Regions from separate parts of the Klebsiella sp. F11 genome, predicted to be linked through region 2. Evidence: predicted binding sites of a transcription regulator. Region 2 holds the regulator's gene; the other holds the start of a gene.

Region 1 (4,209 bases), 530 kb from region 2:
TTCGTCGCTCCAGTGGTCGAACATGACGTTAATATCCCAGATGGCGCCCTGGCTGCTCTTAAAGGCCTTGGTTATCTGGAATTCGCCGCCGTTACCTTCGTTGCCCAGACGGCCGATAGCCGACGCGCCGTTATAGGAGCCGTCGACGCCGACGAACTTCTGGTCGCCGGTCTGGAACTGGGCGCCGTAGCGGGCGTAGCCGCTAAACTTGAGGCCGAACGGGATAGCCATATCCGGCGAGGTCGCAGTGGTTTGTGGGTTGGTGATGACGTCCACTTTTTTATCGGCGGCGGCATCGATTTTGGCCTGACGGTCGGCCAGGGCTTTATCCACGGCTTTCGCCACAATGGCGTCTATTTGTTGCTGAGTAAAATCTTGCGCTAATACAGAAATTGGGCACAGCGCGGCAACGACCGCCATGGCTAATGGCAGCACTTTTACATTATTCATAATTATCTCGCGTGTAATAATTTATATATTAAGATAATAACCATCCCGCCCCGGTTTATAGCCAGGGAAAACGACAGGATGACGGATATATATTAACGTTGGTATAAGTGAATAATTTCCTGTGAAAATTCGCGAGCCAGCAGCGAGTTCATCAGATGATCCTGAGCGTGAACCATAATCAGCGTCATTGGCTGGCGCGCCTCGCCTGCATCCTGCTCGATCAGCCGGGTCTGCATCTGGTGCGCCCGGCGGGCGTAGCCATCGGCTTCATTAAGGAGCATCCTGGCTTCATCAATATTACCGTGGCGGGCAGCGTGAAGCGCTTCGAAACATAATGAGCGTGACTGTCCCGCATTCACGATAATTTCCATTACCGCGTCTTCTAATTCGATCATAATATTTCCTGAGGTATTAACTTTATTATTTAAAGCGTACGGCGAAAGTCCCTTTTCCGCATAATTCCTGATGACGGTGTTATTTTTATCGGATGCTCCGGGAAATAGCGCTGAGAGCGTATTTCCCGACTATTACTGACTGACGGTTTCAGCAACCGGAACGGCGCCTTTGGCTTTTTCGACTTCAGTTTTCATTAATGAACGTTCATAGGCGCGGAGGAATGGCAGGTAAATGACGGCAGACATCACCATGCAAATGACGCACATCACTACCGGGCTCAGGGTCCAGTTGGCGGCCCAGGAGGCGCCGATGGGGGCCGGCGTGGTCCACGGCGTCAGCGAGACCACCTGAGTCAGCCAGCCGAGACGCGTTGCGCCGTAGGCCAGTACCGCGTTGATCATCGGCACGAACACGAACGGGATAAACATCATCGGGTTCATGATAATCGGCGCCCCGAACAGGATCGGCTCATTAATGTTGAAGAAGCTTGGCACGATGCCCATTTTGCCGATAGTCCGCAGGTGCGCCACGCGGCTGCGCAACAGTAGGAAAGCCAGCGGTAGCGTCGAGCCCACGCCGCCAATCAGCAGATAGTGGTCCCAGAAGCCCTGCAGATAAACGTGCGGCAGCGCGGCGCCAGCGGCCAGCGCCGCCTGGTTTGCCGACAGGTTTGCCATCCAGAACGGGTTCATAATCCCGGTCACAATCAGCGAGCCGTGGATCCCGGCGAACCAGAAAATCTGGCACATCAGCACCGAGAGCAGAATTGCCGGCAGGGAGTCGGAGGCCGATACCAGCGGCTCCAGCAGGTGCATAATCGCCTGCGGCAGGATCATGCCGGTCTGTGCTTCGATAAACAGGTTCAGCGGATGCAGCGTACCGATCACCACCAGCACCGGGATCAGAATTTCGAACGAGCGAGCGACGCCGGTGGGCACCTCTTTCGGCAGGCGGATAGTAATATTATTCTGCTTCAGCCATGCATAAATACGGGTGGAGTAGATGGCGGTAATTAAGGCGGTGAAGATCCCCTGGCCTGACAGATACTGGGTGGAGATTTTGCCGTCAGCGTAGGGCGCCGCGACCAGCAGGAAGGCCATAAAGGCCAGCAGGCCGGACATCACCGGGTCGAGCTGAAACTGGCGACCGAGGCTGGCGCCAATCCCGACGGAAATGAAGAAGGTCATGACCCCCATGCTCAGGTTAAACGGCAGCATCAGCTGTTCACGATACTGCTGTGAGAAATCCAGCCAGCCGCGGGCAAAACCGTTGGTGGTGTCGGGTGAAAAAGGAGGAAAGATAAATACCAGCATGAAAGAGCCGATGATCATAAACGGCAATGCGGCAGTGAAGCCATCGCGGATGGCGATAACGTATTTCTGCTGCCCAAGGCGTCCTGCCAGCGGAGTAATAGATTGCTCGATCGCGGCAATCATGGACTGATACAGAGAACTCATTTGCACACCTCTTAATGCGCCGCTGCTATCAGCGACAAAGCATAATCCAGGACGTTATCTCCCCGCTGCATTCCGTAGTCCATCGCGTTTATCGGCTGGACAGGAATATTCAGGGAAGCGGCTTTCTCAGATAAGGTTTTCAGCATGTATTTTACCTGGGGTCCGAGCAGCACCACCTGGTATTGCGGAAACTGCATGTCAAATTCGGAAACACCGTAGGCATCTATCTGCACCGGCAGGTTACGCTCCTTCGCCTCATCGACCATCTTCCTGACCAGCAGACTGGTGGACATCCCCGCAGAGCAGCACAGCATAATCTTGTACATCGACACTCATCCTCAATATGTAAAAAGTTATTGCGTGGATGATTTGATATCAGACGGAAACCGGTTTCCATTTATAAAAAACAGAACTGTGATAACCGTCAAGAACTAACGGTGTAAGGGCTGATTAATTAGATTCTGCTCACATAATTCCGTGGTTTCTGCGATGATTTTCCATGAAACGGAAAATCGGTTTCCAAATAAAAAAGGAAACGGATATACTGCCGTTGGTTACTATTGAAGCGATTCAGGTTTTAAGATTTACAGGGATCGGCCCGACCCTGTCAGGGGAGAATGATGTCTACAATCAACGATGTATCACGCTTAGCTGGCGTCTCAAAGGCCACGGTTTCACGCGTATTGAGCGGTTCTCGCGGAGTCAAAGAGGCCAGTCGCCAGGCGGTACTGCAGGCGGCGGAAGAGCTCAATTATCGGCCAAATATGATTGCCCAATCATTGTTCAGCCAGAGCACGGGCTGCATCGGGGTGATTTGCGCCCAGGATAATATCAACCAAACCACCAGCTATCTGTATGCCCTGGAAAAACAGCTTAGCCAGCATCAAAAGCATCTCCTGCTGCGTTTTGCGAACACCCGCGACGGGGTGATGAACTCGCTCGAAGAGCTCAGCTGCGGCCTGTGCGACGATATCCTGATTATCGGCGCCCGCTTTCCATTGAATATCGACCGGCCGGACGTGGCGCTGATTGACTGCCTCGAGAGCGAAGGGGCGAACAGCATTCAGTTTGATCACGCTTTTGCTGCGGAAACTGCTTGTAACTATTTGATTAGCCAAGGTCGACGCCAGATTGCGCTTATCCACCCTGAGGGAAGCGGCTTTGCCGATCAGGTGCTGCTGGGCTACAAGCACGCGCTGGAGAAAAACTTCCTGCCATTTAATCGTAACCTGGTATTCCTTGACAGCATTTCGCCTTCGGTGGCGGTGCAGGAGCTGGTGAGCAACGCGACGACGCTGAATTTCAATGCGCTGCTGGTTGCCGATGAGCAGCAGGCGCAGCGGGTTGTCCCGCAGCTGCAGGCGTTCAGTCGCGCGGTGCCGGAGAAGGTGATGGTTTTTAGCCTGGCGGGATCGCTACAGCTGCCCGGTATTCCGACCATTCCGGCGATTGAGTACTCGATGGATGTGATGGCGATGCGGATCGTCAACTGGCTGACGGAAAAGACGCAAATGCTCGGTGGCAGCATGCTGCGCGGGGATCTTATTATTCCGAAAATCTAAGGCGGCCCGCGCGGGGACGCGTAAAGCGGTGATTGAGGCAAAAAAATACCTGCCAGCGGCGTAGCTGACAGATATCTTCATCCGCGCGGCGGACGGCCCGCTGGGCACCTCGCGAACGCATCACTGCGCCGGGCAGGTAATTTTGTCGATCGCCGCCCGGTAGTTCTTCTGGTTATTGCGCTCTTTTGCCAGGGTGGCCTCGCGCACGTAGGTTTGATTCTCTTTTGAGGCCAGAACGCTATTGGCAAAGTCGTTATCGCTAATGGCCGTCGCCGGGGCGCATTTTTCCTTTACCGCTTTCAATACCTGCTGTTTTTGCTGCTCGAACTGCAGGCTCTGTAGCG
Region 2 (4,209 bases):
CAGTGCAGCGCGATGCCGCGCCTGAGCGATATCACTAAACCCACGCTGATCATCCACGCGAAAGACGATCCGTTCATGGACCATCATTCCATTCCGCCGCAGGAGCAGCTGCCGGCCAACGTCGAGTATCAGTTGACCGAACAGGGCGGGCACGTGGGGTTTGTCGGCGGTACGCTGCGCAGGCCGGAGATGTGGCTGGAAAGACGGATCCCGGACTGGCTAACGCGCTGGCTGGAAGGAAAAAAATGATTATTCCCTGGCAGGATCTGGATCCCGAAACGCTGGATAACCTGATTGAAAGCTTTGTGTTGCGCGAAGGCACCGATTATGGTGAACATGAACGCTCGCTGACCGATAAGGTCGCCGATGTAAAACAGCAGCTGAAAAGCGGAGAAGCCGTACTGGTGTGGTCAGAGCTGCACGAGACGGTCAACATCATGCCCCGCAAGCAGTTCCACGGCTAAGGCGGCGCCACACCATCGTTTAATCTGGGAGTTGATATGTCTGCCAAACATCCGGTGATTGCCGTCACGGGCTCCAGCGGCGCGGGAACAACCACCACCAGCCTCGCCTTTCGCAAGATCTTCGCCCAGTTGAATCTGCGTGCCGCCGAAGTCGAGGGCGATAGCTTCCATCGCTATACCCGCCCGGAAATGGACATGGCGATCCGCAAAGCGCGGGATCAGGGGAAACACATCAGCTATTTTGGTCCGGAAGCGAACGACTTCGGCCTGCTGGAAAATACCTTCCTCGAATACGGGCGTAGCGGAACCGGCCAGTCGAGAAAATATCTGCATACCTATGACGAGGCCGTGCCGTGGAATCAGGTGCCGGGCACCTTCACGCCCTGGCAGCCGCTGCCGGAGCCGACCGACGTCCTGTTTTACGAAGGGCTGCACGGCGGCGTTGTCACGCCACAGCACAACGTGGCGCAAAACGTCGACCTGCTGGTGGGCGTCGTGCCTATCGTCAACCTGGAGTGGATTCAGAAGCTGATCCGCGACACCAGCGAACGCGGGCATTCCCGCGAGGCGGTAATGGATTCGGTCGTCCGTTCGATGGAGGATTATATTAACTTCATCACCCCGCAGTTCTCGCGCACCCATATCAACTTCCAGCGGGTCCCCACCGTTGATACGTCGAACCCCTTCGCCGCCAAAGGCATTCCCTCGCTGGATGAAAGCTTTGTGGTGATCCACTTCCGCAACCTGCAGGATATCGACTTCCCGTGGCTGCTGGCGATGCTGCAAGGGTCGTTTATCTCGCATATCAATACGCTGGTGGTGCCGGGAGGCAAAATGGGGTTGGCGATGGAGCTGATCATGGCGCCGCTGGTGGAACGGCTGATGGCGGGGAAAAAGATCGGTTAAGCCGTTAGCAACCCCGGCGACGACGCAAGCCGGGGCGACGGGCTGGCCATTCGGCTTAGCCCTCAATAACCTCGTACGAATGCGTGATATTTACCGCTTTTTGCAGCATCAGCGCCACCGAGCAGTATTTTTCCGCCGACAGGTCTACCGCCCGCGAAACGGCCGCATCCTTCAGCTCGCGGCCGGTGACGATAAAATGCAGGTTGATGTGGGTAAACAGGCGCGGCGCCTCTTCCCGACGCTCTGAGGTCAGCTTCACCTCACAGTTGGTCACATCATGGCGTCCTTTTTGCAAAATTGAGACCACGTCGATGGCGCTACAGCCGCCGGCGGCCATCAGCACCATTTCCATCGGGCTCGGCGCTTTATCCCCGGAGTTGCCGTCCATCAAAATCTGGTGGCCGGAAGCCGACTCACCGATGAAGGTTAGCCCTTCGACCCATTTCACACGAGCTTGCATAAAATTTAACTCCAAGGTTGCAATTTTCCTGACAGATTACGCGCACATAACAAATCTGGCAACGGAAGGCGACCTGCATCATGCTGAAGCGAGACACCAGGAGACATGCGGCAAAAGCTATGCTAAAACAGTCAGGATGCTACAGTATTACATTGATGTACTGCATGTATGCAGAGGAATTCACATTACAGGCTGCAGAAAAATCACCAGCCAGCTTCCCAGGCATAGGGAAACAATACGATTGCATGCCCGGATGCCGTGTAGTGTCGGCACCCGGAGATAGCTTATAACAGAGGATAACCGCGCATGGTGCTTGGCAAACCGCAAACAGACCCTACCCTCGAATGGTTCTTGTCTCATTGCCACATTCATAAGTACCCATCTAAAAGCACGCTGATCCACCAGGGTGAAAAAGCAGAAACGTTGTACTACATCGTCAAAGGCTCTGTGGCTGTGCTCATCAAGGATGAAGAAGGTAAAGAGATGATTCTCTCTTACCTCAACCAGGGCGATTTCATCGGTGAATTAGGCTTGTTTGAAGAAGGCCAGGAGCGTAGCGCCTGGGTACGTGCGAAAACCGCATGTGAAGTGGCCGAAATCTCCTATAAAAAATTCCGTCAGCTGATCCAGGTTAACCCGGACATCCTGATGCGTCTCTCGTCGCAGATGGCCCGCCGTCTGCAGGTTACCTCTGAGAAAGTGGGTAACCTTGCCTTCCTCGACGTCACCGGCCGCATCGCCCAGACGTTGCTGAACCTGGCAAAACAGCCTGACGCGATGACCCACCCGGACGGTATGCAAATCAAAATTACCCGTCAGGAAATCGGTCAGATCGTCGGCTGCTCGCGTGAAACCGTTGGCCGTATCCTGAAAATGCTGGAAGATCAAAATCTGATCTCCGCGCACGGTAAAACTATCGTCGTCTACGGCACGCGTTAAGCTGATAAAACGGCGTATTGCCCCTGCAATACGCCGTTTCTGTTTTCCCTCTATGTGGCGCAGGCTGATTTACCACCCTGAAGTCAACTACGCACTGCGGCAAACGCTGGTGCTGTGTCTGCCGGTCGCAGTTGGCCTCCTTCTCGGTCATCTGCAGCAGGGCCTGCTGTTCTCGCTGGTTCCCGCATGCTGCAACGTCGCCGGTCTTGATACGCCGCATAAGCGTTTCTTTAAACGCCTGATTATTGGCGGCTCGCTTTTTGCCGGCTGCAGCCTGATCGTTCAGCTCCTGCTCCAGCATGATATCCCGCTCCCTTTAATTCTCAGCGGCCTGACCCTGCTCCTTGGCGTCACGGCGGAAATCAGCTCGCTGCACGCGAGGCTGCTGCCCGCCTCGCTGATTGCCGCCATCTTTACCCTGAGCCTCGCCGGCAATATGCCGGTCTGGGAGCCGCTGCTGATCTACGCGCTCGGCACGCTGTGGTACGGACTATTCAACTGGTTCTGGTTTTGGCTATGGCGCGAGCAGCCGCTGCGCGAATCGCTCAGCCTGCTGTACCGGGAGCTGGCCAACTACTGTGAAGCCAAATACAGCCTGCTGACCCAGCATATCGACCCGGCAACCTCGCTGCCTCCTCTGTTGACCCGCCAGCAAAAGGTCGTCGATCTGATCACCCTGTGCTACCAGCAGATGCATATGCTAGCGGCCAATCAGCGTAACGATCATAAGCGCCTGCTGCGGGCGTTTCAGGTTGCCCTCGATCTCCAGGAGCATATTTCCGTCAGCCTGCATCAGCCGGAAGAGGTGCAGAAGCTGGTCGAACGCAGCCACGCGGAAGCGGTAATCCGCTGGAATGCGCAAACCGTCGCGGCGCGGCTGAGGGTACTGGCGGACGACATCCTGTACCACCGCTATCCGCAACGCTTTAACATGGATAAGCAGATCGGCGCGCTGGAGAAAATTGCCTCGCAGCACCCCGACAACCCGGTCGGGCAGTTCTGCGCATGGCACTTCGGCCGCCTTGCCAGGGTGCTACGCACCCAGCGGCCGCTGTACGCGCGTAACCTGATGGCCGATAAGGAGCGGCGCCTGCCGCTGCTGCCTGCGCTGAAAAGCTATCTCTCTTATAAATCGCCGGCTTTGCGCAGCGCCGCCCGCATCTGCGTGATGCTCACCGCCGCAAGCCTGATGGGCAGCGCGCTAAACCTTCCCAAACCCTACTGGATCCTGATGACGGTGCTCTTCGTTACCCAGAACGGCTACGGCGCGACGCGGGTCCGCATCGTCCACCGGGCGGCGGGGACCCTTGCCGGCCTGGCGATTGCCGGACTAACGCTGCACTTCAACGTCCCGGAGGGCTATACGCTGACCGCGATGCTGATTATCACGCTATTGAGCTATCTGATTATTCGCAAGAGCTACGGCTGGGCAATGGTGGG

The links. The regulator CRP, encoded in region 2, controls carbon source genes, mostly activating them, when cyclic AMP is high. The targets are predictions, from matches to a motif close to ATGTGANNNNNNTCACAT.
Region 1: a site for CRP is predicted at 2,757-2,774, ahead of AC1M2H_RS27180 (PTS sugar transporter subunit IIB). Genes of this name have one in related genera too.

The regions. Positions count from the first base shown of each region.
Region 1 covers NZ_CM160060.1:5,539,881-5,544,089, reverse strand. The annotation lists gene AC1M2H_RS27195 (carbohydrate porin) at 1-450, opposite strand, end outside; gene AC1M2H_RS27190 (PTS lactose/cellobiose transporter subunit IIA) at 543-845, opposite strand; gene AC1M2H_RS27185 (PTS sugar transporter subunit IIC) at 978-2,303, opposite strand; gene AC1M2H_RS27180 (PTS sugar transporter subunit IIB) at 2,315-2,629, opposite strand; gene AC1M2H_RS27175 (LacI family DNA-binding transcriptional regulator) at 2,924-3,865, shown strand; gene AC1M2H_RS27170 (YicS family protein) at 3,986-4,209, opposite strand, start outside.
Region 2 covers NZ_CM160060.1:414,841-419,049, reverse strand. The annotation lists gene AC1M2H_RS02055 (hydrolase) at 1-249, shown strand, start outside; gene AC1M2H_RS02050 (YheU family protein) at 246-464, shown strand; gene AC1M2H_RS02045 (phosphoribulokinase) at 501-1,370, shown strand; gene AC1M2H_RS02040 (OsmC family protein) at 1,426-1,830, opposite strand; gene crp (cAMP-activated global transcriptional regulator CRP) at 2,137-2,769, shown strand; gene AC1M2H_RS02030 (YccS/YhfK family putative transporter) at 2,822-4,209, shown strand, end outside.